DNA from 3 places in the Cupriavidus sp. USMAHM13 genome. Region 3 is predicted to be linked to each of the others. Evidence: predicted binding sites of a transcription regulator. Region 3 holds the regulator's gene; each other region holds the start of a gene.
The links. The regulator FNR, encoded in region 3, switches genes on or off when oxygen is low (the NO sensors DNR and NnrR bind a similar motif). The targets are predictions, from matches to a motif close to TTGATNNNNATCAA.

Region 1 (10,371 bases), 1.4 Mb from region 3:
TGACTTCGGAGATCGACAGCGCGTGGTGCAGGCCTAGCGTGGAGGCGACCGTCACCGCCGTAAGCACGCGATGGCTGCGTCCGGCCAGCGAGGCCAGCATGCGCGCGGCCTCGTCGGCGTCGGCCGGCTTGCCGAGGATCTCTCCGTCGCGGCACACGGTGGTGTCGGCACACAGGATGGGGTTGTCGGGCAAGGCGCGCAGTTCGCGCCGGCGCAGCGCGGCCTCGGCCTTGAGCGCGCAGACGCGCTGCACATAGTCGTCGGGCGTTTCGCCGGACAGCACCACTTCGAGCGCTTCGGCATCCTCGTCTGCGCCCGCGAGCAGCAGGGTATGGCGCACGCCGATCTGGTCGAGCAGTTCGCGCCGGCGCGGGCTTTGCGAGGCGAGGTAGAGGGTGTCGTGGATCACGGCGGCAACGGGGTGGGGCAAGGCGGATGGAAAGGGGGATCCGGGCGGATCGGAGCGCATGGAGACGGGCGGCGCGGCGCGCCTGCATGCGACTGGCCGCATTCTACCCGGCGCCGGCCGCTTCCGTGCCCGCGGCGCGGCGCCTCAGGCGCGGTGGTAGGGGTGGTTCTGCGTCACCGACCAGGCGCGGTAGAGCTGCTCGGCCAGCAGCACGCGCACCATGCCGTGCGGCAGGGTCAGGCTGGACAGGCGCAGCAGCATCTGCGCGCGTGCCTTGAGCGCCGGGTCGAGGCCGTCGGCGCCGCCGATCAGGAAGGCCACGTCGCCGCCTTCGCGCTGCCAGCCGGTCAGCTGTTCCGCCAGTTGCACCGTGCTGAGGTCGCGCCCGCGCTCGTCCAGCGCCACGATGCGGCACTGGCGCGGCAGCCCGGCCAGTACCGCGTCGATGCGCGCGGCTTCGCGCTGCATCACGGTGGCGGCATTGTTGCTCGACGAGCGGGTCTCGGGTTTCACCTCGCGCAGCTCGATACGCAGCTCGGGCGGCATGCGCTTGGCGTACTCGGCGAAACCGGTCTCGATCCAGCCGGGCATCTTGTGCCCGACCGCGACGATCACGAGCTGCATGGCACGGGGGGCTGGCGGCGTGGCTCAGGCATCGCGCCGGCTCAGGCCTGGCGCGTGGTGCGCTTGCGCGCGGCCGGCTTGGCCGCGGCGCTCTTGGCCGCCGTCTTGCCAGCCGTCTTGGTAGCAGGCTTGGCTGCGGCGCGCGTGGTCTTGGTGGCCGCGGTCTTGGCGGCCGTCTTGCGCGGCGCGGCGGTCTTGGCCGCGGCCTTGCGCGCGGGCGCGGCGCCGCCGGTGCTGGTGGTGCTGGTGGTGCGGGGGCGCGCGGCCGGCTTGCGCAGGGTGGCGATGGCGTCGGGATCGGTGTCCTCGTGGCCGAGCGGCGGCGAGGGTTCCTTCATGCCTTCCGGCAGGCGGGCCAGCGCCGGGCGCAGGCCGCTGGCGCGGCGCGGCGCGGCCGGGAAATCGTCCTCGGCATCGAGCGGCTCGCTGGCCTTGGCCAGGCCCTTGGCGGCGGCCAGCTTCATGCGCACCGGCTTGCCGCCCCAGATTTCCTCGAGGTTGTAGTACTGGCGCAGCTGCGGCTGCAGGATGTGCACGACGGCGTCGCCGCAGTCGACCAGCACCCACTCGCCGGTTTCCATGCCTTCCACCGCGACGATGTGGCCGCCGGCCTCCTTGACCGTATCGCGCACCGAAGCCGCCAGCGCCTTGGTCTGGCGGTTCGAGTTGCCGCTGGCGATCACCACGCGGTCGAACAGCTCGGTCAGGTGGCTGGTGTCGAACACCTTGATGTCCTGCGCCTTGACGTCTTCGAGGCCGTCGACGATGGCGCGCTGCAGTTTGCGAATATCCATGGTGTGTTCTTGTTCAGCTCGGTTCGGTTGCGTTCGGGCGGTCGGCACGGTTCAAGCGGCGCGGTAGAGCCGCTGCTGCGCGATGTAGTGTGCCACGCCCGGGGGAAGTTGGTCATCCGCCGCCAGCCCGTCGGACAGGTGCTGGCGCAGGCCGGTGGAGGAGAGGTCGACGGCGAGCGTCTGGTCGATCCACATATGGCCGGAGGGCGTGCATTGTATCAGCCGGGTGTCGGCCTGGCGCTCCTGCAGCGCAGCGCGCACGGGCCCGTCCAGCGCATCCAGCGCAAAGCCGGGGCGGGTGGCCGTGCACAGGTGCACGTAGGCGAACAGGTCCTGCCAGCCGTGCCAGGTGTCCAGCCGCAGCAACTGGTCGGTGCCCATCAGCCAGGCGATCGAGGCGTGCGGCCCATACTGCTCACGGAGCTGGCGCACGGTATCGATCGTGTAGCTCGGGCCGGCGCGCTCGACCTCCATGCGGCTGACCCGTATCCTGGCGCCGGTGCCGGCCAGTGCGCCGGCGGCCAGCTCGGTCATGGCCAGCCGGTGGGCGGCTGGCGTCACGTCCGCACCCTTCTGCCAGGATTGCCCGGTCGGGATCCAGACCAGTTCGTCCAGGCCGAGGTGGTCGATGCACAGCCGCGCCAGCGCGACATGGCCCATGTGGGGCGGGTCGAAGGTGCCGCCCAGGATGCCAAGGCGGTAGGGGCGTTGGCTTGCCCCCGCGTCCGCTTCGGGGCGGGGGGGGGTGCTGCCTTGCTCGCGGGCGTCGGGGGCAGGGCCTGTTTCCTTGTTATGCATGGTCTCGCGTTCAGGCCCAGGCGCGCGCGGGCAGGAAGTCGGTGTACAGCGCCGCTTCCGCGCTGCCGGGCTCGGGCTGCCAGTCGTAGCGCCAGCTGGCTTGCGGGGGCATCGACATCAGGATGGATTCGGCGCGTCCGCCCGACTGCAGCCCGAACAGCGTGCCGCGGTCGAAGACCAGGTTGAACTCGACGTAGCGGCCGCGCCGGTAGGCCTGGAAGTCGCGCTCGCGCTCGCCGTAGGGCGTGTGCCGGCGGGCTTCCAGGATGGGTTGGTAGGCTGGCAGGAAGGCATCGCCGACCGCGCGCATCATGTCGAAGCTGCGCGCGAAGCCGAGTGCGGAGAAGTCGTCGAAGAAGATGCCGCCGATGCCGCGCGCCTCGCCGCGGTGCTTCAGGTAGAAATACTCGTCGCACCACTGCTTGAAGCGTGGATAGAGGTCGTCGCCGAAGGGCGCCAGGGTATTGCGGCAGGTGCGGTGGAAGTGCGCGCAGTCTTCCGCCACGCCGTAGTAGGGGGTCAGGTCCATGCCGCCGCCGAACCACCAGACCGGATCCGCGCCGGCCTTGGTGGCCAGGAAGCAGCGCACATTCATGTGGACCGTGGGCACGTGGGGATTGCGCGGATGGAACACCAGCGATACGCCCATGGCCTCGAAACCGCGCCCGGCCAGCTCGGGCCGGTTGGCGCTGGCCGACGGCGGCAACGCGTCGCCGGTGACGTGCGAAAAGCCCACGCCCGCGCGTTCCATCACGGCGCCGCCTTCGAGAATGCGGGTGCGGCCGTTGCCGCGCAGGCGTTCGGTGGGCGGCTTTTCCCAGGCGTCGGTGCGGAATGCGCCGCCGTCGATGGCGGCGATCGTGTCGGTAATCTGGTCTTGCAGTCCGAGCAGGTAGTCTCGTACTGCCTGGGAATCGATCATGGCGATGGAGGCGGGCGGACCCGCGGCGGGCCCTTCGGGCCGGGGACGGGGGCCGGGCGTGGCGGCGCCCGGCGTCATGGCGTTGTCATGATTGTACCGGCAGGCCGGAAGACCGGGCGCCGGCACCGGCGCCTGCGCCCGGCATGCCGGCTCAGTGCTTGATCGCCCGGTAGCCGATGTCGCTGCGGTACTGCATGCCGTCGAAGCGGATCTGCTCCACTGCGGCATAGGCCGCGCGCTGCGCCGCCTTGACCGTGTCGGCCAGCCCCACCACGCACAGCACGCGCCCGCCCGATGCCTGCAGAGTGCCGTCCTTGAGCGTGGTGCCGGCGTGGAAGGTCACGCTGTCCGCGGTCTCGGCAGGAATGCCGGTGATGGCGTCGCCCTTGCGCGGCGCGTCGGGATAGCCGTGGGCGGCGATGACCACGCCCAGCGCGGTGCGGCGGTCCCATTCCAGTTCGATGCTGTCCAGCTTGCCGGCGACCGCGTGGTCGAGCACGTCGACCAGGTCGGTCTTCAGGCGCGCCAGGATCGGCTGGGTCTCGGGGTCGCCCATGCGGCAGTTGAACTCCAGCGTCTTCAGGTTGCCGTCCTTGTCGATCATCAGGCCGGCGTAGAGGAAGCCGGTGTAGGGAATGCCGTCCTTCTCCATGCCGCGCACGGTGGGCAGGATGATTTCGCGCAGCGCGCGCGCGTGCAGCGCGGGCGTTACCACCGGGGCCGGCGAGTAGGCGCCCATGCCGCCGGTGTTGGGGCCGGCGTCACCGTCCAGCAGGCGCTTGTGGTCCTGGCTGGTGGCCAGGGCCAGCACGTTCTTGCCGTCCACCATGACGATGAAGCTGGCTTCCTCGCCCTCCAGGAACTCTTCGATCACCACGCGCGCACCGGCGTCGCCGAGCTTGTTGTCGGCCAGCATCATGTCGACCGCGCTGTGCGCTTCTTCCAGCGTCATCGCCACCACCACGCCCTTGCCGGCGGCCAGGCCGTCGGCCTTGATCACGATGGGGGCGCCCTGCGCGTCGATGTAGGCATGGGCCTGCGCGGCGTCGGAGAAGGTCTGGTAGGCCGCGGTCGGGATGCCGTGGCGCTGCATGAAGGCCTTGGCGAAGTCCTTGGAGGACTCGAGCTGCGCGGCGGCCCGGGTCGGGCCGAAGATGCGCAGGCCCTTGGCGCGGAAGATGTCGACGATGCCGGCGGCCAGCGGCGCCTCCGGGCCGACCACGGTGAACTGCACGCCCTCGCGCTCGGCGAAGGCGGCCAGCACCTCGGGGTCGGTCAGCGGCACGTTCTGCAGGCGCTTGTCGAGCGCCGTGCCGCCGTTGCCGGGGGCCACGTAGACAACCTGTACCTTGGGGGACTGGGCCAGTTTCCAGGCCAACGCGTGTTCACGGCCGCCCGAGCCGACAACCAATACTTTCATGATCCACTGCCAGAAGAGATGCGCCCGTGCGATGCGACGGTGCCGAGGGGCGCGGAAAGGGCGGTGCCGGCGCTTGCGCCGCCGGCTGCCGCCAGCCGATTGCGGGAGGCCTGCTTATTCCTCGATGACCGCGTTGGTGAAGACTTCCTGCACGTCGTCCAGGCCTTCGATGGCGTCGAGCAGCTTCTGCATCTTGACCGCATCGTCGCCGGTGAAGCTGACCTCATTCTGCGGCTTCATCACCACGTCGGCGACCTCCGCCTTGAAGCCGGCGCCTTCCAGCGCCGCCTTGACGGCGGCAAAGTCGTTGGGCGGGCAGACCACTTCGATGGAGCCGTCGTCGTTGGTCACCACGTCGTCTGCGCCGGCTTCCAGCGCGGCGTCCATCAGCTTGTCCTCGGGCGTGCCGGGGGCGAACAGGAACTGGCCGCAGTGGGTGAACATGAAGGCCACCGAGCCTTCGGCCCCCATGTTGCCACCGTGCTTGGAGAAGGCGTGGCGCACTTCCGCCACGGTGCGGGTGCGGTTGTCGGTCAGGCAGTCGACGATGATGGCGGCGCCGGACAGGCCATAGCCTTCGTAGCGGATCTCTTCGTAGTTGACGCCTTCGAGGCCACCCACGCCGCGCTGGATGGCGCGCTGGATGTTGTCCTTGGGCATGTTGGCGTCGGTGGCCTTGTCCATGGCCAGGCGCAGGCGCGGGTTGGAGTCCGCATCGCCGCCGCCGAGCTTGGCGGCAACCGTGATTTCCTTGATCAGGCGAGTCCAGATCTTGCCGCGCTTGGCGTCAGCGGCGGCTTTCTTGTGCTTGATGTTGGCCCATTTGGAATGACCGGCCATGATGTTCTCCGAGGCGGAATGCTGTGGCGGCGCGCAGGTTCCCGCCGCCGCCGGATGTGCCTGGCCCGCCCGCCATGCCGATGCGATCGGCCATGGCGGGCGCGCCATGTGCTTGTTATGCCTTGCTGCTGGCTATAATCAACCTTGCATTTTATCACGCGCCCCCGCCGGCGCCGGGGCTGCGCGCCCGCCGGCGCCCGGCGCCACCGCCGACACGAGACCCCGCCATGGCCGAACCCATCGTCATCGCCAAGAACGCCCAGCATGAACTCGCCCTGCTGCCCGGGATGGGCAACCGCCACGGCTTGATCACGGGTGCCACCGGCACTGGCAAGACCGTGACCCTGCAGGCGCTGGCCCAGGGCTTCTCGCGGCTCGGGGTGCCGGTCTTCCTGGCCGACGTCAAGGGCGACCTGGCCGGCATCTCCCAGGCGGGCCAGCCGACCGACAAGCTCAAGGCTCGCCTGCAGGAGCTGCAACTGCCCGAGCCGGCCTGGGGCGCCTGTCCCGCCACGTTGTGGGACGTGTTCGGTGAAAAGGGCCACCCGGTGCGGGCCACGGTGAGCCATATGGGGCCGCTGCTGCTGTCGCGCATGCTGGAGCTGAACGACACCCAGCAGGGCGTGCTGAACCTGGTGTTCCGCATCGCCGACGCCAGCGGCCTGCTGCTGCTCGACGCCAAGGACCTGCGCGCGATGCTGCAGTACGTGGGAGACAATGCCGGGCAGTTCACCACCGAGTACGGCAATATCTCGGCGGCCTCCATCGGCGCCATCCAGCGCAGCCTGATGGCGCTCGAATCGCAGGGCGCCGATGTCTTCTTCGGCGAGCCGATGCTGAACCTGGAGGATCTCATCCAGACCGACAAGGGCCAGGGCGTGGTCAACATCCTCGCGGCCGACCGCCTGCTGAACTCGCCCAAGCTGTATGCCACCTTCCTGCTGTGGATGCTGTCCGAGTTGTTCGAGAAGCTGCCCGAGTCAGGTGACCTCGACAAGCCCAAGCTGGTGTTCTTCTTCGACGAGGCGCACCTGCTCTTCAACGATGCCCCCAAGGCCCTGCTGGACAAGATCGAGCAGGTGGTGCGGCTGATCCGCTCCAAGGGCGTGGGTGTGTATTTCGTCACGCAGAACCCGGCCGACATTCCCGACACCGTGCTCGGCCAGCTCGGCAACCGCGTCCAGCATGCCTTGCGGGCCTTCACCCCGCGCGACCAGAAGGCCGTCAAGGTGGCCGCCACCACCATGCGGGCCAACCCCGCGCTGGACCTGGAACAGGCCATCGGCGAACTGGGCGTGGGCGAGGCGCTGGTGTCGCTGCTCGACGCCAGGGGCACGCCCGGGGTGACCGAGCGCGCCTGGGTGCTGGCGCCGGGCAGCCGCATCGGCCCGATCAGCGATGCGGAACGCAAGCAGTTGATGGCGACGTCGCTGGTGGCCGGCGTCTACGACCAGGCCATCGACCGCGAATCGGCCTATGAAAAGCTCAAGGGCCGCGCGGCCCCGGCGACCGGCGGGGCCGCGGCTCCCGCAGGCGAGGCAAGTGGGGGCGACGGTGGCGGAACCGGCGGCTGGCTCGGCCAGGCCGGCGAAATCCTCGGCACGCTGACGCGCGGCACCGGCAAGAGCGGGCGCGGGGATTCCATCCTGGAGTCGATGGCCAAGTCGGCGGCGCGTACCGTGGGCTCGCAGGTCGGGCGCGAGCTGATCCGCGGCGTGCTCGGCAGCCTGCTCGGCTCGGGCAAGAAGAAGTAGGCGCAGCGGGCAAGGCCGGCGGCCCTGCCGGAGCGGCAGCGCGCCGCTCCATTGCTGCTGCGTTGTCGCCCCAGGTCTGCTCCGGTTGCCGTTCAGTTCCCGCCTGCGGCGGCGCGCGCCGCGTCCTCGCGCATCTTCCTGCGGAACAGCCGGGCGAAGAAGGTGCCCATGCCGATGATGAAGGCGATGACGCCCAGGCTCATCAGGCCGACATCGGTGGTGAACAGGATCTTGATGGCTGCCATGTCTCGTCTCCTTGCTCCTTGCGCGGCATACCGCGCACTGCGGTCAGGGGGCGACTGCGGCGCCGCAGGCTTGTACGGCGCTCAAGGGACGAGTGTAAGGATTCGCGGGCTGCGGACCTTGAGGTCCGTCAAGCCCGCCGCGAATGGCGCCTGCGGCGCTCAGTCTCAGTTCTTGGTGCCGAACAGGCGGTCGCCGGCGTCGCCGAGGCCCGGCACGATGTAGGCATCCTCGTTCAGGTGGCTGTCCAGCGAAGCCACGAACAGCTTCACGCCCGGATGGGCCTTCTGGAACACTTCCACGCCCTCGGGCGCGGCCACCAGCGCCACGAAGGTGATGGCCTCGTCCTTGACGCCGCGCCGCTTGAGCACGTCGACGGCATGCGCGGCGGAATAGCCGGTGGCCACCATCGGGTCGCACAGGATGAAGCTGCGGTCTTCCAGGTCGGGCAGCCGCACCAGGTATTCCACCGGACGGTGCTGCTCGTCGCGGTAGACGCCGATATGGCCGATGCGTGCCGAGGGGATCAGTTCGACCAGGCCGTCGCTCATGCCGACACCGGCGCGCAGCACGGGCACGATGGTCAGCTTCTTGCCGGCGATCACGGGAGCGTCCAGGGTGACCAGCGGGGTGTCGATGCGGCGCGTGGTCAGCGGCAGTTCGCGGGTGATCTCGTAGCCCATCAGCAGCGTGATCTCGCGCAGCAGTTCGCGGAAGGTGCGCGTGGAAGTCTCCTTGTCGCGCATGTGCGAGAGCTTGTGCTGGATCAGCGGGTGATCGAGGATGAACAGGTTGGGAAAGCGCGGATCTTGTTTCATGGCGACGGCGAGGGCTCGGCGGGAGAGGGGAGGCGGGCGGCCGGGTCGGGGCGACCGGGCCGCCGCGCCGGTGTAGGCGGATTGTAATGGAAGCCGGCCGCCGCGCGGTCGGCCGGCCCGCCTTCCTCCGGGACCGCCCCCGGGATCCTGTCTCAGTCCAGCGCGCGGTTCTTCGACTCGATGTCCACCAGGAAGATGGCCAGGGCCGCCACGGCCAGGAAGGATGACAGCAGCGCCAGCGCGAGCGTGAACTGGCTGGCCATGATGGGGGCGACGATGGAGGGGGCGAAGAGGCCGCCGAAGCGCGCCATCGCGCCAGCGGTGCCCATGCCGCTGGCGCGCAGGTCGGTCGGGTAGACCTCGGGCGTGAAGGCATAGAGTGCGCCCCAGGTGCCGAGCAGCGCGAAGCTCATCAGCAAGGTCGAGCCGACCACGATGGCCGGGGACTGGCCCAGGCTGTAGAGCATGCAGCCCGCTGCGCTGAGCAGCAGGAAGCCGATCAGGGTCGGCTTGCGGCCCCAGCGCTCGACGCCGTGGGCGGCCAGCGCGAAGCCGGGCAGTTGTACCAGCGCCAGCAGGATCAGGAAGACCTGGCCACGCATGAAGCCGAAGCCCTGGCCTGCCAGCTTCACCGGAAGGTAGACGAAGACGCCGTAGTAGGCGACAGAGATGAGCATCCAGGCGGCCAGCAGGCAGAGGGTGCGGCGCCGGCATCCCGCGGCGAACAGCGCCAGGACCGATTTGCGCTCGGCCTGCTGCGGTTCCAGCGGCGGGATCTCGGCGCTGACGCGATTGGCGGCTGCCACGCGCCGCAACACCGCGCGCGCTTCGTCGGAACGGCCCGAGCGGTTCAGGTAGAGCGGCGATTCTGGCACGAAGAGGCGGCACACCACGCCGACCAGGGCCGGGATGCCGGTGACGAAGAAGATCAGCCGCCAGGCGCTGTCGCCATGCGTGGCGGCGATCAGGGCCAGCACGGCGAGCAGGATGGTGCCGACCGCCCAGAACGACTCCAGCAGGACCAGCCAGCGGCCGCGGCGGTCGGCGGGGAGAAACTCGGCCATCATGGTGTAGTCGACCGGCAGGGTGCCGCCGACGCCGATGCCCGTCAGCAGGCGCAGCAGCAGCAGCCACTGGAAGTCCGGCGCGAAGGCGGAGGCGACGCCGCAGGCCGCGTCGATCACCACGGCCATCATCAGCACCGGGCGGCGCCCGATGCGGTCGGCCAGGCGGCCGAACACGAAGGCGCCGACCAGCATGCCGACGAAGAACATCGTCCCGGTCTGCAAGGCTGTCGGAACCGGGATGCCGAAGGTCGAGGCGATCGAAGGCGCGGTGAACCCGATCGACAGCACCTGCATCGCGTCGGCCAGCCAGACCAGGCCGAAGATGACGAACAGGCGATACTGGAACTTGCCGACGCCGGCCGCGCGGATACCTTGCTCGATCGTGATGGTGTGCGACATCGCCGGCCTCGGGCCTGGCTGGGAGGGGGAGCCGATCGTCGCCTCTGCGATGGTCGGGGATGGCAGGGATGAAATGGATGATGACATATTGTCCACCTGTTCTGTAAGGCTGGTTCCTGAATCCGGAAGCCAACGTCCATCGCGGCGAGGCCGGGCGCATGATGCCATGCGCGCCACATCGCAATGAAACGTGGTGACGACTGCAGTCTGGAAAAGCGAGAACTATGCCGGGGGCGCCGGCAGCGGGTTCATCGGGCGCATGTGATACGGATACGTCATCGTC
Region 2 (10,371 bases), 190 kb from region 3:
CGCGCACCACGATCAGCGTGGCGGCGACGCGCTGGATATCTTCATAGACCGGCATCGCCGAGGCCGGCCCGGTGCAGCTGACGCCGGTGGCCTGGTGCGCGTCCGCACCGGCCGGATGGAAGACGAAGGCCATGCCCGGCCGCCAGCCCGGATGGTTGCGCAGGCTCTCATTGAGGATGTCGAGGTACTGCTCACGCGAAAAGACGTGCTTTGCCGGCATGCCCATCTCCGAGGGTTTCGGAGGATCGTACCATGCCGCGATGTGCGGACATCCCGCCGCGCCGGCACTTGCCAGGCCGGCCGGGCAGGCCGTTTCAGCCGTGGTCCCGGCGCCCGCCGTCGTGCGGGCCGTGGCCGTCCCAGTCGCGGCGTTGATCATCACGGCGTTGATCATCACGGCGGCGGTCGTCGTGCCGGTAGTCGTCATGACGTTCCGGACCGCGTTGCGGCTCCGCACGGCCGCCCCAACCCCCGCGCACCAGCACCCAGCCTTCTGGACGATGCTCCCAGCGCGGCGGCGCGTAGGCATAGCCGGGCCGCTCCGCCTCCCAGTGTCCGGCCTGCCAGGCGTGCCGGTGGTACCCGGCATCCCAGTCCCAGAAGCCAGGCACCCAGATAAATCCGGGACGCGGAGCCGGCACCGCCTCGTAGACAGGCGCCGGCGGGGGCGCGCCGATGGTGACGTTGACGGAAACCTGTGCCATCGCGGCAGGTGCCGTGGCAAGGCCACAGGCCAGGGTCGTGGCGCAGGCAAGGCCAAGCGCGGCGCGGCGGACGAAACGGTTCACGAAGATCCTTTCCCATGCAGGGCGAGACGAACTGGGCGCCAGTCTATGCGTCGGCCCCGCGACAGTCTGTAAGAAAGGGTTTCCTTGCATTTCAAGGCCGCCCTCCGCTGCGACGGCCGATGTCCTGAGCCTTGAATCCGTTGATGAACTCGGCCTGCTGAGAGAAGTCTGACAAGCGCCTGCCAAGAGGTCGCGCAAGGCCTGCAACGTGGCGCTGCAAGCGCTGAAGCCTGGCAAGCCTGCGTCACTGCAAAGCGCGCAGCCCCTCGGCGGGCTTAGTCGACGAATTCGTGCTTCAGCACGAATGACGCAGTGGACTAGTGGTCCGCCGCCATGGCGCGCAACTGCGCCTCGCCTGCGACGCGGGCCGCGTCCGCCGTGGTGAAGGTGTCGTCCGACACGATCGTCCGTTTGAGCAGCCTCGCTTCGAAATCCACCAGTGCGATCACCCAGACATAGCGCCCGGCCTGGGGTGCGGTCTGCACCAGCGCGCTCAGGCGCGGCTTGGAATCCGTTGTCATCTTGCCCTCCTCCGCAGCGTGCCGGATCCTGCCGGCATCGGGGGCCAGCACGAAGCCGGCGGACCTCGAATCGGAATATGCCTACATATATATAGGCACTAGCTGAGAAAACTGGTGAGTGCATTCCTCAGTTTTTTGGGCCTTCTCCTAATCACGGTCTGCGGCCATTGCGCGGCAAGCGGCACAAAGCTGAAATCTGGGCGATCTCTTCTGCCTGGCGTGACGGCTGGGCCAGCCACGAACCTTGCGAGCCGCCTTCATGCCCAGCCCAGCACTTGCCCCGCTCTCCCGGCCAGCCGCAGCTGCCGCCCCGTCCCGGGGCGAGGCCCGCGGCTGAACGGGCACGCCCCGCCCGGCCTCCTGCTCGATCCGGCCCGATCCCGCCCCGCATGCGATCCCCCCCGTCCTGGCCCCGCTTCGCGCGGTATGCGGCCACCTGGCTGTGGCTGGCCTGCTGCGCCTGCGGCGGCTGGTGCGCGCCGGCGACCACCCCGGCGCTGAAGCTGACCAGCAGCATCGGCGCGGACGCGGCATTGCGCCTGCCGCCCGCCCTGCAGGGATCACCGGTCCTGCGCGCCTATCGCACGGTCCGCGTCGGCTATGTCCGGCACACTTTCGTGCCCATCTACCTGAACCGCGCCGACAAGCTGTTCGAAGGCGTCCTGGCCGACTACCTGGCGGCGTTGGCGGCGATGAGCGGGCTGCGCTTCGAGATCACCGGCTTCGACACCGGCGCCCAGGCACGCCAGGCGCTCGAGGCCGGCGCCATCGACCTGCTGGCGGGGACCGCAGACGAGGCCGGCGACACGCTGTCCGCCACCTCCGCCTACTTCACGCACCGGCTGGCGGAAGTCCGTCGCACCGGCCCGGCGCGTCCGACCGCCACGCAGGTCATTGCCATCGCACGTGACAGCGTCGACCGCGACAGCCTCGCCCGGCACTATCGCGAGGCCCGCATCGAAGTCTTCCCCACCCAGTTGCTGGCGCTGGAAGCGGTCGCCTTCGGCCGCGCCGACCTCTTCATCGGCGTCGCGACAGGCGCCAACTACCTGATCGACCAGTTGCAACTGCTGCAGCTCGCGATCACCAATTTCGCGCCGTTCAGCGGTGCGCCATTCGTGCTGCTGGCCACGCCGCGCCAGCGCCCGCTGCTGCAGGCGATCGACATCCTGCTGCGCCACGTACCGATCCGCATCGCCGGTGACATCCAGCAGCGCTGGCTCGGCTCGGCCAGCCATTTCCGCGTCGCCCAGCAAGTGAACCTGTCCCCGGAAGAAGCCGCCTGGATCCGCGCCCACCCGCGCGTGCGCTTCGGCGCGGCCCGGTTCCTCGCTCCGTTCTCCTTTCTCGACCATCGCGATGCGAGCCCCACCGGCCTGTCGATGGACCTGCTGGCCGTGATCACCGCCCGCACCGGCCTGCAATTCGAACCGGTGCTCCTCGACAACGACGCCGACGGCTTCGCTGCCTTGGGCTCGGGCCGCATCGATCTGCTGCTGTCCGTGACCGCGACGGAGGAGCGGCGCCAGCACATGCTGTTCTCGACGCCTTACATGGAGTCGCTGTGGGTCATCACCACGCACGCCGATGAGCAGGGCATCCGGCAGGCCACCGACCTGGCCGGGCGGCGCGTCGGCGTACCCGGCAACACCCTCGGCACGCGCGGCTTGCTGCCCGATGGCGTGGCCGGGCGAGCCGCCAGCATCGCGGTGGCGCCTGACATGCTGGTCCTGTTCCGCTGGCTGCAGGAGCACAAGGTCGATGCCATCATCACCAACCTGACGAGTGCGAACTACCTGAACGCCACGCGCTTCGACGGGCAGTTCGCGGTGGCGGCAACCACCAGCGACTCCCCCTGGCCGATCAGTTTCGCCGCCGATTTCCGCTCCCCTGAACTGATCGGCATCATCGACAAGGTGCTCGACAGCGTCCCGCCGGAGGAGCTCGACGCCATCCGGCGTGACTGGAACGGCGCTCGCGTGGCAATCCCGCGCTACGGGCTGTCGGACCGCCAGACGCAAGGCCTGCTGCTGGGGCTGGCGGTGTCGCTGGGGCTGTTGTGCGCCGGCGGACTCTACCTCGGCTGGTCCTACTACACGCGGCGCCAGCAGGCCTTGCGGCTGCGCGACCAGCTGGAATTCCAGCGCACGCTGATCAACGGGCTGCCGTTCGCCGTCTTCGTGCGCGACGCACACGGCCGCCTGGCCAGCTGCAATCCGCACTACGCCGCCGCCTACGGCGACACGGCGGCCGCCCTGCTGGAGCGCGGGCGCGCGGACGATTGGGAGCGCGCGGGCAGCGGCGGCGCGCTCGATGCGCGCCTCGCCGCGCTGGCCCGCAGTGTCCGCGCCCAGCGCCGCGCCTGCATGACAGATTGCCACCTCGAGCACCGGGGCCAGGACGTCGACCTCTTTATCTGGCTGCTGCCGCTCTATGGCGCCGACCGCCGCTTCGACGGCGTGCTGGGCGGCTGGCTGGACATCACGGAACGCAAGCGCACCGAGCGTGAACTGCAGCAGGCCAAGCAGGCGGCCGATACCGCCAACCGTGCCAAGAGCACCTTCCTGGCCACCATCAGCCACGAGATCCGTACGCCGATGCACGCCATCCTGGGTACGCTCGAACTCGAGATCCGCTCGCGCAGACGGCCGGACAAGCACAGCCTGGTGGCGGTACAGCAGGCCGCCCAGTCGCTGCTGACCTTGATCAACGATATCCTCGACTACGCCAAGATCGAGGCCGGACAGCTGAGCCTGGACCCGCAGCCGGCCGATCCGCGCGAGGAGCTGGAGCGGCTGCTGTTGATCTACCGGCCGCTGGCGCACGAGAAGGGGCTGCAGTTCAAAGCCCACCTCGACGAAACGCTGCCGCCCGCGATCCGCATCGATGCCCTGCGCGTACGCCAGATCGTCGGCAACCTGCTCAGCAATGCCCTGAAGTTCACGCAGCACGGCCTCGTGGCCCTGGAGGTGCGATGGCAAGGCGGGCGTCCGGACGGCGGTACTCTGCATATCGCGGTGCGGGACACCGGAGCGGGCATCCGCGCGGACCAGCAGGCCTCGCTCTTCCTGCCCTTCCGCCAGGCCGGGCGCGACACCGGCAGCCGCTTCGGCGGCACCGGGCTGGGACTCTGGATCTGCCGCCAGTTGCTGGCGCAGATGCAGGGGCGCATCTGGCTGCGCAGCGAGTTCGGCCTGGGCACCGAGTTCTTCGTCGAGATCCCGGCCTCGCTGGCCGACCTGCCCTCTTCCGCAACCGGCCATGCGCTGCCGCCGGAGCCGCTGGCGACACCTGCCGGACTGCGCGCGCTGGTGGTCGACGACCATCCCGCCAACCGACAGCTACTGGTGCGCCAGCTCGGCTTCCTCGGGGTGGTGACGGTCCATACGGCGGCCGATGGGCGGGAAGCCCTGGAGATCCTGGCACACCACGAGACCGACCTGGTCATCACCGACTGCAATATGGCCGGCATGGACGGCTACGCGCTCGCGCGAAGCATCCGTGCCGATGCGCGCCTGCGCCATCTCTTCGTGATCGGCTGTACCGCCGACGCACGGCCGGAAGTCGCCCGGCAGGCCCAGGAGGCCGGCATGGACCGCTGCCTGGTGAAGCCGGCCGGCCTGGACGCCCTGCGCGCTCTGCTGCAGCAGGCCAGGCCCGGCTCCCCTCTTGCCGGCACCGCCCGCACGAGCACGTCCACCAGCACGTCCACCGGCACCGCCCCGCCCGGCAGCACGGCCAGGACACGGCGAAGCGGCACTCGCGAAGGCCATGCCCAGCGTGCGGCGCAGCGCGTGGGCGAGATCTTCACGGACGGCCCCGAGGCAGCCGCCTTCCTGCACCTGCTGCAGTCGACCAGCCACCAGTACCTCGGCGAGATCGAGCAAGCCATGGCTGCCGGCGCCCTGTCGAAGGCCGCGTCGGATGCACACAAGCTCAAGGGCGGCGCCGCCGTCATCGGCTTCGAACCCGTCCTTCTGGCCTGCGCGGAATTCGAGCAGGCCGTGTCGCACCGGGTGCCGCAGGAGACACCTGAGAGAACTCTACAGCCACTGCGAGTCGCCTGCGCTCACATGGACCGGCTGCTGGCCGCCTTGATCCGCTACGCCGAAAGCGGTAGAGCCGGACGCACCGGGCCGGCCGACGGCGAAGGCGCTGCCGGCAGGCCGGCAGTCAGCCGGACAGGCTGACTGCCGCACCGCGCAGCGGCAACATACTCTCCGGCGCCGCCTTGACCTGCGCTGCCGGGCACCATGACAATACCCGGTCGGTCGGCGCCCGCAGGCGTCGCCCGCCCCGAACCATGTCATGCGTCCGCCACTCCTTCCGTCCTTCCGGGCAGGCACCGGCAGCCACCACGTCCGCAGCGCCCCGCCACCTTGCGTGCTGGCCCTGCTAGCGCTGCTGCTGGCTATCTTTCCGCTGGCCCACGCGCCCGACGCGAGAGCCCAGACCCTGCAGCAACGCGCGGACGCGGTAGCCAAGACCGTATTCAACCTGCTCAGCTACGCACGCTGGCCGAGCGAGCCAGCGGTGTTGCGGCTGTGCGTGGAACGCTCCAGCCTCTATTCCGCCAAGCTGCTCGATGGAGGCACGCTGGCCAATGGGCGGCCGGTGCGCACGCGCGTGGTCGACGTTACCGGCAGCGACCTGGCGCGCGACTGCGACGCGCTCTACGTCGGCACCATGACCGATGACAAGCGCAAGCTGCTGGGACGAGAACTGAGCGGCCAGCCGGTACTGGTCATCAGCGAGGGAGACTTCGAGTGCGAGGTCGGCAGCATGTTCTGCCTCAGTGTGCGGGATGCGCAGGTGTCCTTCCGCGTCAATCTCGACTCGGTGGCCCGCAGCGGCATCCACGTCCACCCCGGCGTGCTGCAACTCGGCCGTCGGCGGGGAACCACGCCATGATCGGAAACAACAGGCCCGGCACGCGCCCGACGCTGCAAAGCACCCTGCGGCGCATCCACCTGAGCGTGGCGCTCATCGCCATCTGCACCGCTGGCCTGTCGCTGACCGTGCTCGGCATCACCGCCCTGCGCGTCTACGCGGACCACAACCTGCGCCTGGTGGCACGCTCGGTGGCCTACGCGCTGGAGGCCCCGGTGGTGTTCAACGACAAGGCCGCCACCCGCGACGCCCTCGCGCTGATCGCCAGCGAGGACGTCGCCTATGCCAGCGTCTACGACCGCGGCGACCACCTGCTCGCCGAATGGCGGCGCCCCGATGCCCACCGGTTCTCGGGCCTCAGCCGGGCGATCGGCGAACTGCTGCTGGCGGAGCCGGTCGAGCAACCCATCCTGCATGATGCGCAGGCTGTGGGCTATCTGCGCCTGTCGGGGGATCCGGCCAACCTGCTCAGCTTCCTCGCCAGCGGCGCCTTCGGCCTGCTGGCCTGCCTGCTGCTCACCGCGGTCAGCGCCCACTATATGTCGCGCCGCATGCTGACGCACATCACCGAGCCGGTGCGCAACCTGATGCGGGTGGCACATGCGGTACGCTCGGATCGTGCCTTCGAGCAGCGCACCCCGCCCGCGCACATCGCCGAACTGCATGCGCTGGGAGAAGACTTCAACGGCCTGCTCGACGAACTGGAGGACTGGCAGAAGCAGTTGCAGCATGAGAACCGCTCGCTCGCCCACCAGGCCAGCCACGACGCGCTGACCGGACTGCTCAACCGGACGGCATTCGAGCAGGCGCTGGAGCGCACGCTGCGCGCGGTGCAGGCACAAGGACGGCACGCGGCCGTGCTGTACCTCGACAATGATGCCTTCAAGGACATCAACGACCGTTTCGGCCATGCCGCCGGCGACGAGGTACTGATCAGCGTGGCGGCCCGCGTGCGCGCCTGCCTGCGCGAAACGGACCTGGTGGCACGGCTCGGCGGCGATGAGTTCGCCGTGCTGCTGGCCCCGCTGCAGCGGCCGCAGGATGCGATCCGTGTGGTGGAGCACATCCTGTCGAGCCTGCGCGAGCCGATCATGCTGAAATCCGGCACATCGGTCACGGCCCCGGTCAGCATCGGCATCGCAACCTATCCGGCGCATGGCGGCACGGCGGAAGCCCTGCTGCGGGCGGCGGACGGCGCCATGTATGGCGCCAAGCGCCGCTCGGGGGGCACCTGGCAAAGCGCCCCCCCGCCGGACGGCGCCGACTAGGGGAGAAGAAAAGGGAGGAGGGACGTGGGCACTGCACGAACCACCCGCAAGACCGCATCGGCGCATGCCTGCGCCCGCGCCGCGGCGGCACTGCTGCTAGCTGGCGCCCTGGCCCTGGCCGGCTGCCAGACCGCACCGTACCGCAAGCTCACCGCACAGCAGGTGGAAACGCTGCGGCAGCAGGGTTTCCACCTGACTGGCCTGGGCTGGGAACTGGACCTGTCGGAAAAGGTGCTGTTCGGCTTCGACGACGATGCGATCCCGCCCGAACGGCAAAGCAATCTGCGCAGGATCGGGCAGGCCTTGCTGGGCGCCGGCATCGACCATGTGCGGCTGGACGGCCATACCGACGACGCCGGCAGCACCGACTACAACCTGAAGCTCTCCTTGCGCCGCGCGCAGGCCATCGCCGGCGTGCTGGTGAGCGCGGGTTTCGCGCGCGACGATATCGAAGTGCGTGCCCTGGGCATGAGCCGGCCGGTGGCGGACAACCATACCCCCGAGGGCCGCGCACAGAATCGCCGCGTCGCGATCATCGTCACGGTCGACTGAGCACGGCGACGCCCGCGGTGGCGCCGGCGGCTCAATGCGACATCAACAGCGGCACCTCGGCGTGCCGCATCAATACCCGGGTGGCGCCCCCCATCACCAGTTCCCGCACACGCGAGTGGCCATAGCCACCGGCCACCAGCAGATCGGCGTGCAGATGGCCGACGGCGCGCAGCAGCGCGGGGCCGACCGCCTCCTGCGTCGGCACCGGCACCGGTTCGGCGCGGATCCCGTGCCGCGCCAGGTACGCGGCCAGTCCATCGCCCTGTGCCACGCCGCGCCCCTCCGGATCGATCGAGACCAGGCTGATCCGCTGCGCGCGCCTGAGCAAGGGCAGCGCATCGGCGACCGCGCGGGCTGCCTCGCGCCGGCCATCCCAGGCCACCGCAACATGGCGCGCCTCGACGCGGCGCACCTGCGGCGGCAGCACCAGCACCGGCCGGCCGGCATTCAGCAGCACGTACTCGGCAGTCTGCGCCGCCAGCACCGGCGCCAGGTCGGGCACCGGCGGACGCGCCACCAGGATGATGTCGGCCAGCCGGCCCTGCAAGGCCAGAGCCCAGCCAGGATCCTCGGCCAGCAGCATGTGGGCACAGCTTAGGCTGGGCGCTGCCTGTGCCACGATGCGGCGCAGGCGTTCCTCGTCCGCCGCGCGGCGCTGCTGCTGGCGCTGCTCGGCCTGGGCGGCATAGCGGCCGGCTTCCTCACCCGCGCCCCGGAACGGATCGGGACGGAAACCCGTGGCCGTCACGCCGACCACGTGCCCATCGCCTCCCAGGGCAGCCAGTGCGGCCGCTGCCTCGATGCGCGCGTCGCCGCCCTCGTCGTCGCCCATTTCCACCAGCACCGTCTTGAAGTCCATGTCGCCACCTCTCGGATGAAGTATCGGCGTGTTGCGCAGATCGCCCGCGAGTCCGGCGGGCCGGTACCCCGATCATAGCGCCGGACCGGCCCGACCCAGCCCGGCCGCCCCACGCAAAGGGGGATAGCATGGCAAAGCGGCCGGCACAGCACCTTGATACCGATCAAGCAGCCTGGCCCGGTGCCCGCCATACTGGATGCACGCCTGCGGCCCGTCCGCACCGATCCTGCCGTGCCCGCCGGGCATGAGCCGACATGTCCTCACCGGAGCCCGCCATGCCGCAAACCATGCGTGCCATGATCTTCGATGGCAGCAGCCCGCTGCTGCATCCGCGCGACGTACCGGTGCCGGAGCCGGGGCCGGGCGAACTGCGCATCGCCGTCAGTACCTGCGGCGTGTGCCGCACCGACCTGCACGTGGTGGACGGCGACCTGCCGCACCCCAAGCCGGCACTGATCCCGGGGCACGAGATCGTCGGCCGGGTCGAGTCCCTGGGCAGCGGCGTCAGCGGCTTCCAGGCAGGACAGCGCGTGGGCGTGCCCTGGCTCGGCCATACCTGCGGGCACTGCCCGTTCTGCCTCGCCCAGCGCGAGAACCTGTGTGACGCGCCGCGATTCACCGGCTACACACGCGATGGCGGCTATGCGGAATATGCCATCGCCGACAGCCGCTATTGCTTCGCCCTGCCGGACGCCTATGACGATGAACACGTGGCGCCGCTGCTGTGCGCCGGCCTGATCGGCTACCGCACCTTGCGCCTGGCCGGCGAAGCGGCGCGCCTCGGCATCTACGGCTTCGGCGCTGCCGCCCACGTGGTCGCCCAGATCGCGGTCGCACAGGGGCGAGAGGTATTTGCCTTCACGCGCCCGGGGGACCAGGCCGCGCAGCAGCTCGCGCGCGAGACCGGTTGCCGCTGGGCGGGCGCCAGCGGCGAGGCGCCGCCCGCCGTCCTGGATGCCGCCCTGATCTTCGCACCGGTCGGCGCGCTGGTGCCGCTCGCCCTGGGCGCAGTGGCGAAGGGCGGCACGGTGGTCTGCGGGGGCATCCACATGAGCGACCTGCCGGCCTTCCCCTACCGCCTGCTGTGGGAGGAGCGGCGCCTGCTCTCCGTCGCCAACCTGACGCGGGCGGATGGCATCGACCTGATGCGGCTGGCCGCCGCCATCCCACTGCGCACCCACACCACGCTCTACCCGCTGGAGCAAGCCAACGCGGCGCTGGCAGACCTGCGCGACGGCCGCCTTGCCGGCGCGGCCGTGCTGGACATCGGCCATTGAGCCGACCGGCGCTCCGGCCCGGGACGAGTCCCGGCCATTCCCACCGGCCGTGCCCATGGCATATACTCGGCCGGCGCAGCCATGTCGCGGCGCAGGAATCCCAACGCAACCGTGCGGAGAACGGACCAAGATGCAATGTCAGGCGCTAGGGCAAGCAGCGCTCGAACAGGCCGTCGACGCTGTGGTCGTGGTCGACGCCGAGGGGCGTGTGGTGCT
Region 3 (10,371 bases):
CTTCATCTCGGATTTCTGGAGCTACTACATCGCGGCGATCGCCCTGGCGGGCATCGTGTGGTGCGTCTGGCTGCTGTTCTCGCAACGCAAGGTCGCCAAGGCACAGGGCGCGGTCGAGGACACCGGCCATGTCTGGGACGGCGACCTGCGCGAGCTCAACAACCCGCTGCCGCGCTGGTGGATGTGGATGTTCCTGCTGGCCTGCATCTTCGGCCTGGGCTACCTGGTGCTGTATCCGGGGCTCGGTTCCTACGCCGGCCTGCTGAAGTTCTCCACACAAGGCGAACTCGCAGCGCACCGGCAGGCCGCGGAGAAACTGCAGAACTCGGTCTACGCGAAGTACATGAAGATGGATATCAAGCAGGTGGCGGCCGATCCGGAGGCGCGAGAGATCGGGCAGCGGCTGTTCCTGAACTATTGCGCGCAATGCCACGGCTCGGACGCGCGCGGCAGCCGCGGCTTCCCCAACCTGAGCGATCACGACTGGCTGTACGGCGGCGAGCCCGAGACCATCCAGCAGACCATCACCAAGGGTCGCAATGGCGTGATGCCCCCGTTCTCGGCGGTCATCGATGCCAAGCTCGCCGGCGACGTGGCGCAGTATGTGCGTTCCCTGTCGGGCCTGGCCTACGATCCGATCCGTGCCGCACGTGGCGAGGGCACGTTCAAGTCCACCTGCGCGGCCTGTCATGGCGCCAACGGCAAGGGCAACCAGGCGCTGGGCGCACCGAACCTGAGCGACAACACATGGTTGTACGGCAGCTCGGAGTCCACCATCGTGGAGGGGATCCTGAAGGGACGCAACAACCATATGCCTGCGCATGAAGAGATCCTGACGCCGGAGCGTATCCGCATGCTGACCGCCTACGTCTGGGGGCTGTCGAACGCGCCGGAGGCGTCACGATGAGGAAAGTGCATCGCGCCGCGCCGCAGGGCGCGTGCGCCGCCGGAGCCAGCCAATGAATGCACCGGAGACGGAACCGCTGGCCCGCAAGGGCGGGCCGGCAACCGCAGCGCCTGCGACCGAGTCGGTCGACGAGGCGTTGTATGAAGTCCGCCGCAAGATCTACCCGCGCTCGGTCAGCGGTGCCTTCTCGAACTGGCGCGTCTGGCTCGTGCTGCTGACGCAGCTGATCTACTACGGTACGCCGTGGCTGCAGTGGAACGGGCGCCAGGCGGTGCTGTTCGACCTGGGCGCGCGCAAGTTCTATATCTTCGGGCTGGTGCTGTGGCCGCAGGACGTGATCTACCTGAGCGTGCTGCTGGTGATCTCGGCGCTGGCCCTGTTCCTGTTCACCGCCATCGCCGGCCGGCTGTTCTGCGGCTATGCCTGTCCGCAGACGGTCTATACCGAAATCTTCATGTGGATCGAGCGGCATGTCGAAGGCGATCGTTTCGCCCGCATCCGCCTCGACGGCGATCCGTGGTCGCTGCGCAAGCTGCGCATCAAGGCGACCAAGCATCTGCTGTGGATCGTGGTGGCGCTGTGGACCGGTTTCACCTTTATTGGCTATTTCGCGCCGATCCGCGAGCTGGGCGGGCAGGTGGCTGCGTTCGCGCTCGGGCCCTGGCAGGCCTTCTGGATGCTGTTCTACGCCTTCGCCACGTGGGGCAACGCGGGCTTCATGCGTGAGCAGGTGTGCAAGTACATGTGTCCCTACGCGCGCTTCCAGAGCGTGATGGTGGACCGCGACACCTTTGTCGTCACCTACGACAGCGGCCGCGGCGACCCGCGCGGCAGCCGCTCGCGCAAGGCCGACCACCGCGCCGCTGGGCTTGGCGACTGCGTCAATTGCAGCATCTGCGTGCAGGTCTGCCCGACCGGCATCGACATCCGCGACGGCTTGCAGTACGAGTGCATCGGCTGCGGCGCCTGCATCGATGCCTGCAACCAGGTGATGGACAAGATGGACTACCCGCGCGGGCTGATCCGCTACACGTCGGAGAACGCGATGCGCAAGGGCTGGTCGGCCCAGGCGACGCGCAAGCGCCTGCTGCGTCCGCGCGTGATGATCTATTCGGCGATCTGGCTGGCACTGCTGGCGGGCTTCGCCATCTCGCTGTCACTGCGCACGCCGCTGAAGGTGGATATCATCCGCGACCGCGGCAGCCTCGGGCGCGAAGTCGAGGGGCGCTGGGTGGAGAACGTCTACCGCCTGCAGTTGATCAATACTAGCGAGGCGCCGATGCAGTTCACCATTCGCGCCGACAGTGCGGAACTCGGCAAGCTGCGCGTGGAGTCCGACGGGGCGACCGGCGAACTCGCACCGACCTCGAACCGCCTGCTGGCCATCCGCGTGCGCGTGCCGCTCGAGCAGGCGCGGCAGGGCACGCACAAGATCCGCGTGACGGTGCAGGGCGGCCAGGAGGAGGGGCATGTCGTCGAGGTGAACCAATCGACTAGTTTCATCGTGCCGCGCGACCTGTAGGGCGTGCGGAGGGGATTGCCGCAGGGCAGACAAGCGGGGCGGCCACGATGCCGCCGTGCGTAACAGCAAGGAGCGAAGCCATGCAAGGACCCGCCCGACAATCATTGACGGACGCCGGCACGATGCAGCAGGCCGTGCGGCCGTGGTGGAAGGAACCCTGGCCCTGGCTGCTGATGAGCGGGCCGCTGGCGGCGATGGCCGCCTGCGGCGTGACCATCTGGCTGGCGATGACGCATCCCGACAAGCCGATCGAGGAGGGCGTCAGCCGGCACGGGCTGGTGGTCGAGCGGCAGGGCGCGGCGCGGGCAGTGTCCGGCGCGACAGCCACGGAGCGGCCATGAGACTGCGCTGGCTGATGTGGGTCCTGTGGCCGGCCTTCCTGGTCGCCGGTGTGGCAACCGCCGCGGTGTTCTCGCTGGTGGATCCAAGCGATCTCAGGCTGTTCGGGCGGCCGGTCGAGGCCTCGCGCGAGGCGGTCTACACCATCGGCTTCCTGCTGGCCTGGCTGCTGTGCTCGCTGTCGAGCGCCCTGACCTTTTATACGATGCCGGTGCGCCTCGGCGATACCGACGAACTGGAGTAGGGGATGCGCGCAGGCCGAAGGGCTGGGCAGAACGGGGCCTGTCGAAGGCGCCGGATGCCTGCGCCCTCGGCTTGGTCAGCAGCTCTTGCCGTAGATCTGCTTGATGCCGGGTACGTCGACCAGCTTGACGTGGCGCTGGCGGATCTGGATCAGCCCGGCCTCGGCGAAGCGCGAGAACAGGCGGCTGACGGTTTCCAGCTTGAGGCCGAGATAACTGCCGATTTCCTCCCGGCTCATGCGCAGCACGAACTCGGTCGACGAGTAGCCGCGCTCCGACAGGCGCTCGGACAGGTTGACCAGGAAGGCGGCCAGGCGCTCCTCGGCGCGCATGGAGCCGAGCGTCAGCAGCATGACCTGGTCCTGCGTGATCTCCTTGCTCATCATGCGCAGGAACTGCTGCTGCAGCGACGGCACGGTGGTCGACAGGGTCTGCAGGTCGTTGAAGCGCATCACGCAGACCTCGGTGTCTTCCAGTGCGGTAGCATCCGACGCGTGCTGCATCTCGCCGAGGCCGTCGAGTCCGACGACTTCGCCCGGCAGGTGGAAGCCGGTGATCTGCGAGCGCCCGTCTTCCATCGTCACGTGTGTCTTCAGGGTGCCGAAGCGCACCGCGTAGACTGCGCTCAGGGGTTCGCCGAGCCGGTAGAGCGTCTCGCCCTTGTGGACTCGCACGCGTTCCTTCACCAGCGAGTCGATCTTTTCGATGTCGTTGCGGTTCATGCCGACCGGCACGCACAGGTGTCCGAGCGAGCAGGACGAGCAACGGGGCGACATCGCGGTGACGGGGATGGAATTGAGCAAGCCGGGGCCTATTGTCGTTGAGCTGCGAGGGCGCAATTTCTGCATTTTACTGTGTGAAGGCATCCGAAGGGGAGCGAAAGTTGACTGCGGCGGTCTTTTTCAGTGTTTTTCTGCTGGCCTTGCTGGGTGGCGTGCACTGCGCAGCCATGTGCGGCGGCATTGCACTGGCGGTCGAGCGGCCGCAGGCGGAAGCGCCGGTCGTCGTGCTGCGCAGGCCGCGGGACTGGTTACGTGAACAGTTATCCATGCATGCGGGGCGGGTGGTGACTTACATGCTGCTCGGTGCCGCGCTGGGCGCGGTCGGCGCCGGTGCCTGGCGAGCCCAATACCTGCCGCTGCAGCGCGGCCTGTTTGCCGCTGGCAGCATGGTCCTGCTGGGCACCGGCCTGTGGCTGCTGGCCGGGCGCGCGCCGCAGTTCGCCGCGCTGGAGCGCTTGGTGGCGCGTGGGGCCGGAGCCCTGGCAGGCCGCCTCCGCGGGCGGCGCGCCGGTGCCCCGTCCGCCCCGATTCAGGTCCGCCCGCGCTTGCTCAGGCGTTTCGGCATCGGTCTGGCGTGGGGGCTGGTGCCGTGCGGCATGGTTTACGGTGCGCTCACCCTATCGTTGCTTGCCGGCAACGCGTTGTCGGGGGCCTTGCTGATGGGGGTATTCGGTCTCGGGACCTTGCCCAACCTGCTGATGTTGTCCGGCCTGTCCGGCGCGTTGCGCGGCTGGTCGCGCCGGCCCTGGGTGCGCGTCGGTGCCGGCGTGGCAGTGATGGGGTTTGGTGCGGCCGGGCTTGTGCGGGCGGCGATGTTGCCGCACACGCTCGCCGCACACGGCTTCTGTGTGGTGTTCTGAAGGGGGCTCTTCTGTTTTGGTGATGCGTGAGGCACTTTGTCGGGTGTGCCGAAGGCGCCGCGCTGGTGATGGGCGGTTGCAGCGCCGGGCCGGAATGCCCTACAATCGGCAGCATTGCAGTATCTATCGCGCTGGCGCTGCCGCGCGCATGGCCGGGCAACTCGAACGGCCGTCCTGAGGCCAGTCCGGGCAGAATGTTGCTGACGGACGTAGCCACCTCGCAGCAAGCCATGCCGGTTGACAAGATCTCCGGTTCAAAAGACCGGCTGGGCGTTGCGCGACGGGAGGTGCGCAACACCGTGCGGATGACTGCATCGTTCTTGCGGCGGAAGGGGTTGGACCCGTTCGCGCCGATCCGCCGCTCCAGAAGGGCGGTGCAACGCAAGAGGCCTTTCGGCCGGCGCTGAGGCCGGCAGCAGGGCAATTCTCCGCCGGACTGACCCGGCAACCCGAAGCAGAATAAGATGGGCGCGCGGCTTTCATGCGGACGGCATGCCGGCCGGCCGCGCAATGAGATGGCGATGGCGCTTCGGCCTCGCTGGATCCGAAATCCCCGAATCCTCCGGCGGTCCGCCGGGGGCAGGTGCAAAGACAGGCTGCACACATCCGTATATGAATACCCAAGAGGCGAAAATCGTCCTCGAGACTGCGTTGATCTGCGCGCAGGAGCCCTTGCGCGTGGCGGAACTGCGACGGTTGTTCGCCGATGAGGTGGCTGCCGACACCATCCGCGTGCTGCTGGACGAGTTACGTCTGGATTGGCGTGATCGGGGCGTGGAACTGGTGGCGCTGGCCAGTGGCTGGCGTTTCCAGAGCCGGCCCGGCATGCGCGAATACCTCGATCGCCTGAATCCGGAGAAGCCGCCGAAATACTCGCGCGCGGTGATGGAGACGCTGGCGATCATCGCGTACCGGCAGCCGGTAACCCGCGGCGACATCGAAGAGATCCGCGGGGTGACCGTCAGCACGGAGGTGATCAAGCGGCTCGAGGACCGCGAATGGATCGAAGTGATCGGCCATCGCGATGTGCCAGGGCGGCCCGCGCTGTACGCGACCACCAAGGCTTTCCTCGATGATCTCGGCTTGCGTACCCTGGACGAGTTGCCCCAGCTGGAGGATGCGCAAGCGCAGATCCAGGCGGCCTTGCTGGACCAGCAGGCCATTGACTTCGAGTCGCTTGGCCAGGCCGGCGTGCCCGCCGGGCAGGATGCGGAGGGGCAATTGGCCCTGGATGGCATGACGGTCGCCGAGGCCGGCCGTGTCGCCGGCGGCCTGGCGCCGGCGACGCTTACCGAGGCGATCATCGAAGCCGCACCTGGGCAGGTTCCCGCCGGGTTTGACGCCGTTCCCCAGGCTGTGCGGCAGATACCTGAGCCAGCCAGCCATGCCGCCGAGGCGTCCGCGCGGACGCCGGCCGACGGCGTACCCGATACCGAGACCGCATCCGCCCAGCCGGCCGATGCTCTCACGCCGGCAGACGGCGAGCGCGATGCGCGCGACGAGCGCCTGCCTAACTGAACCCATGCAACATCCGATTGTGAATACTTTGTCCGATTCTGTAGAGCAAGACGTCCGCCACGCGGATGCGCCGGGCAGCGATGCCGGCAGTGCGGCCGAGTCCGGCGCATCTCCCGAGGGCGGCGCACGCCGCAAGGGCCTGCGGCGCGGCTTGCGCAATCTGGTGGCGAGCCGCCGCCAGGCGGCGCAGGATCGAGAGGCCGGCCGTGGCGCGGCGCCCGAAGGCGGCGATGCCGCGCCTGGCGAGGCTGCGCCGGCGGCGTCGGCTCAAGGCGGCAAGTCGGCAGGGCGCAGCCGCGGCAAGCGCAAGGCTGCAGCGGTTGACGCGGAAGCCGAGGCCATCCGTGCCGAAGCGGCACAGGCTGCGCCGGGCCAGGACGGGCAGCCGGTGCCGGCCGCGCCGGGTGGCCGCGAAGGTGGTGCGCGCAAGCGCAGGCCGGGACAAGGCCAGCAGGGGCGGGCGGCAAAGCCGGCCGGCGAGTCGGCCAAGGCCGGCGGCCGCCCGCAGGCCAAGGGCAAGGCCACGCAGCCGCGTCAGGGCGCGCCCAAGGGTGCTGGCAGCCCCGACGATCTGTTCCGCTTCGTGATCTCGGACCAGTTCGACCAGGAAGAGACCGTGGTGCCGCGCACCAAGGCGAAGCCGGTGCGCGAACTGTCGGCCGACGATGATGCGCCCAAGCTGCACAAAGTGCTGGCCGATGGCGGGCTGGGTTCGCGCCGCGAGATGGAAGAACTGATCCTGCAGGGGCGCGTGTCGGTCAATGGCCTGCCGGCCCATATCGGCCAGCGCATCCTGCCGACCGACCAGGTCCGCGTCAATGGCAAGCTGATTGCCCGCAAGATTTCGAGCAAGCCGCCGCGCGTGCTGCTCTACCACAAGCCGTCCGGCGAGATCGTCAGTCAGTCGGATCCGGAAGGCCGCCCGACCGTGTTCGACAACCTGCCGCGCATGAAGACCGGCAAGTGGGTCGCGGTCGGCCGCCTGGACTTCAACACGGAAGGCCTGCTGATCTTCACCACCTCCGGGGACATCGCCAACCGCTTCATGCATCCGCGCTACGGCGTCGAGCGCGAGTACGCGGTGCGCACGCTGGGTGAGCTGGCCGAGTCCGATCGCCAGCGGCTGCTGCACGGCATCCAGCTCGACGACGGTGAGGCGAGCTTCCTGCGCATCGCTGATGGCGGCGGCGAGGGCATCAACCGCTGGTACCACGTGGCCCTGACCGAGGGGCGCAACCGCGAGGTGCGCCGCATGTTCGAGGCGGTGGGGCTGACGGTGTCGCGCCTGATCCGCACGCGCTACGGACAGTTCCTGCTGCCGCGCGGACTCAAGCGCGGTCGCTGGCACGAGCTGGAGGCCGAAGAGGTACGCGCGCTGATGAGCGGCATCGGGCTCAAGCTGCCCGGCAAGGGCGAGCAATCGAGCAAGGGTGTGACCAAGGTCGGCGGCCGCAAGCAGCGCGAGGAAGCGGCGCTGGCAGGTATGCCGATGCCGACCGGCATGGACGGCCTGCCGCGCTTCGAGCGTGCGGCAGGCGGCCGGGGCAATGGTGCCGGCCGTGGCCAGCCGGACCCGATGCAGACGTCGATGGGGTACATCAGTCACGGTCCCACCCTGCTGACTTCGCATTCCAAGCTTGCCAGCGGCGTGAGCCTTCCCGGCGCAGCCATGCCGGTGGGTGGCAACAAGGGCGGCAACAAGGGTGGTGGGCGCGGCAAGGCTGGCGCCGGCGGCGGTGGTGCCGGTCGCCAGCAACAGCAGCGACGTGGCGGCGATGTGAACGGCAACGTGATGCCGAAGGCGGCCAAATCCGGTGGCGCCAACCGGCGCCCGCGTGGTCGTAGCGGCGGTGGCGGCGGTGGTGGTGGCGGCCAGCGCGGCGGCAACCGCTGAGGTGCGGTGAAAGGCGCAAAGCCGGGTGGCGTGGCTGCCCGGTCGGCCTTTTGCCTTTTGCACATAATCTGCGTATAATCCAAGTCTATTCAAAAGTGTCATCCTCAGATGGGTGAGCGAATGATGGGCATTGCGCCCATTTTTTTTTGCTCCATCCGGTTTCTCGTTTCGGGGGTGGCGCGGCGAGCCGAAGCGGATGCCGCACGGCCCGCGATCGTGTTTGAAGGCCATTACTCGGGAATACAGTGCATCTGGCAGATTTGATCGAAACCACCCTGAACGGCATGGGGTACGAGCTGGTCGAGCTCGAGCGTGCCCCGGCAGGATTGCTGCGCGTGTATATCGATCAGCCTGAGACGGGCATCGTCATCGAGGATTGCGAGAAGGTCAGCCGGCAGTTGACGCACGTGCTGACGGTCGAGAACGTCGACTATGAGCGCCTCGAGGTGTCGTCTCCGGGGCTGGACCGGCCGCTCAAGAAGCTGGCCGACTACGTCCGCTTCGCCGGCGCGCAGGCCAGGGTCACGCTGCGCCTGCCGGTCGACGGGCAGAAGAACTTCGTCGGCGTGCTGCAGGCACCGGCCGGCGAGCCTGGCGCCGAGAAGATCGGCCTGGAGTTCGAAGGGAAGAACGGCCCGTCGCTGCTGGAATTCACTGTATCCGATGTCGACCGCGCGCGCCTGGTGCCGGTGATCGACTTCAAAGGAAATCAAAGAAAAGGGAACAAGCAATGAGCCGCGAAGTTCTGTTGCTCGTCGATGCGCTTGCGCGTGAGAAGAACGTCGACAAGGATGTGGTATTCGGTGCGCTCGAGGCGGCTCTTGCCTCGGCCACCAAGAAGCGCTTCGAGGAAGACGTGGACATCCGTGTCGCGATCGATCGTGAAAGTGGCGAGCATGAAACGTTCCGCCGCTGGCTTGTCGTTCCCGATGAACAAGGCCTGCAGGAGCCGGACAAACAGATCCTGCTGTTCGAGGCGGTCGAGCAGAATCCCGACATCAAGCTCGATGACTACATCGAGGAACAGATCGAGTCGGTCGAGTTCGGCCGTATCGGCGCCCAGGCCGCAAAGCAGGTGATCCTGCAGCGCATCCGCGACGCCGAGCGCGAGCAGATCCTGAACGACTACCTCGACCGCGGCGAAAAGATCATGACCGGCACGGTCAAGCGTGCCGACAAGAAGGGCCTGATCGTCGAGTCGGGCCGCGTCGAGGCGCTGCTGGCGCGCGACCAGATCATCCCGAAGGAGAACCTGCGCACCGGCGACCGCGTGCGTGCGTACATCCTGAACGTCGACCGCACCGCACGCGGACCGCAGATCGAGCTGTCGCGCACCGCGCCCGAATTTCTCGTCAAGCTGTTCGAGAACGAAGTACCCGAGATGGAGCAGGGCCTGCTGGAGATCAAGGCCGCCGCGCGCGATCCTGGCGTGCGCGCCAAGATCGCCGTGGTCGCCCACGACAAGCGTATCGATCCGATCGGCACCTGCGTCGGCGTGCGTGGCACGCGCGTGACCGCGGTGCGCAATGAGATCGGCGGCGAGGCGGTGGACATCGTGCTGTGGTCGGAGGATCCGGCGCAGTTCGTCATCGGCGCGCTGGCACCGGCGCAAGTGCAGTCGATCGTGGTCGATGAAGAGAAGCACTGCATGGATGTGGTGGTCGACGAGGAGAACCTCGCCGTCGCCATCGGCCGCAGCGGGCAGAACGTGCGGCTGGCGTCCGAGCTGACCGGCTGGCAGATCAACATCATGACCCAGGAAGAGTCGGCGCAGAAGCAGGCCGAGGAAAGCGAGGTCGTGCGCAAGCTGTTCATGGCCAAGCTGGACGTGGACGAGGAAGTGGCCGACATCCTGATCGAAGAAGGCTTCTCCACGCTGGAGGAAGTGGCCTACGTGCCTATCAGCGAGATGCTGGAGATCGAGGCGTTCGACGAGGACACGGTCAACGAACTGCGCAACCGCGCGCGCGACGCGCTGTTGACGATGGAATTGGCCCGGGAAGAAAGGGTGGAAGAGGTGTCGCAGGATCTGCGTTCCCTCGAAGGCCTGACCCCGGAACTGATCGGCAAGCTGGCGGAAGGCAATATCCACACGCGCGACGACCTGGCCGAGCTGGCCGTCGACGAAGTGATCGAGATGATCGGCGTCAGCGAGGAAGAAGCCAAGGCGCTGATCATGAAGGCACGGGAACACTGGTTTAACTGAGGGACACGCCCGGGGCCCGCGCGCCCCGGGCGCGATTTCCGCGAACGAAACTGTCCCGACGTAGAAACCGAGCATTGAAAGGGTTTGAATGGCAAGCACAA

Region 1: a site for FNR is predicted at 7,925-7,938, ahead of BKK81_RS07330 (DUF3149 domain-containing protein). Genes of this name have one in related genera too.
Region 2: a site for FNR is predicted at 9,032-9,045, ahead of BKK81_RS14405 (universal stress protein). Genes of this name have one in related genera too.

Annotation. Positions count from the first base shown of each region.
Region 1 is NZ_CP017751.1:1,671,197-1,681,567, forward strand. Features, by position in the region: gene BKK81_RS07290 (Maf family protein) at 1-406, opposite strand, end outside; gene rlmH (23S rRNA (pseudouridine(1915)-N(3))-methyltransferase RlmH) at 554-1,033, opposite strand; gene rsfS (ribosome silencing factor) at 1,075-1,827, opposite strand; gene BKK81_RS07305 (nicotinate-nucleotide adenylyltransferase) at 1,879-2,625, opposite strand; gene hemF (oxygen-dependent coproporphyrinogen oxidase) at 2,636-3,547, opposite strand; gene purD (phosphoribosylamine--glycine ligase) at 3,699-4,967, opposite strand; gene BKK81_RS07320 (YebC/PmpR family DNA-binding transcriptional regulator) at 5,082-5,807, opposite strand; gene BKK81_RS07325 (helicase HerA-like C-terminal domain-containing protein) at 6,035-7,561, shown strand; gene BKK81_RS07330 (DUF3149 domain-containing protein) at 7,654-7,806, opposite strand; gene upp (uracil phosphoribosyltransferase) at 7,972-8,622, opposite strand; gene BKK81_RS07340 (MFS transporter) at 8,775-10,088, opposite strand.
Region 2 is NZ_CP017751.1:3,271,244-3,281,614, forward strand. Features, by position in the region: gene BKK81_RS14375 (hypothetical protein) at 1-220, opposite strand, end outside; gene BKK81_RS34340 (YXWGXW repeat-containing protein) at 315-788, opposite strand; gene BKK81_RS14380 (hypothetical protein) at 1,106-1,309, opposite strand; gene BKK81_RS14385 (response regulator) at 1,699-5,499, shown strand; gene BKK81_RS14390 (YfiR family protein) at 5,618-6,220, shown strand; gene BKK81_RS14395 (diguanylate cyclase domain-containing protein) at 6,217-7,467, shown strand; gene BKK81_RS14400 (OmpA family protein) at 7,492-8,019, shown strand; gene BKK81_RS14405 (universal stress protein) at 8,051-8,878, opposite strand; gene BKK81_RS14410 (zinc-dependent alcohol dehydrogenase family protein) at 9,154-10,155, shown strand; gene BKK81_RS14415 (EAL domain-containing protein) at 10,286-10,371, shown strand, end outside.
Region 3 is NZ_CP017751.1:3,080,283-3,090,653, reverse strand. Features, by position in the region: gene ccoP (cytochrome-c oxidase, cbb3-type subunit III) at 1-907, shown strand, start outside; gene ccoG (cytochrome c oxidase accessory protein CcoG) at 960-2,429, shown strand; gene BKK81_RS13575 (hypothetical protein) at 2,552-2,770, shown strand; gene BKK81_RS13570 (hypothetical protein) at 2,767-3,012, shown strand; gene fnr (fumarate/nitrate reduction transcriptional regulator Fnr) at 3,088-3,813, opposite strand; gene BKK81_RS13560 (sulfite exporter TauE/SafE family protein) at 3,894-4,652, shown strand; gene scpB (SMC-Scp complex subunit ScpB) at 5,265-6,170, shown strand; gene rluB (23S rRNA pseudouridine(2605) synthase RluB) at 6,175-8,064, shown strand; gene rimP (ribosome maturation factor RimP) at 8,310-8,798, shown strand; gene nusA (transcription termination factor NusA) at 8,795-10,270, shown strand; gene infB (translation initiation factor IF-2) at 10,359-10,371, shown strand, end outside.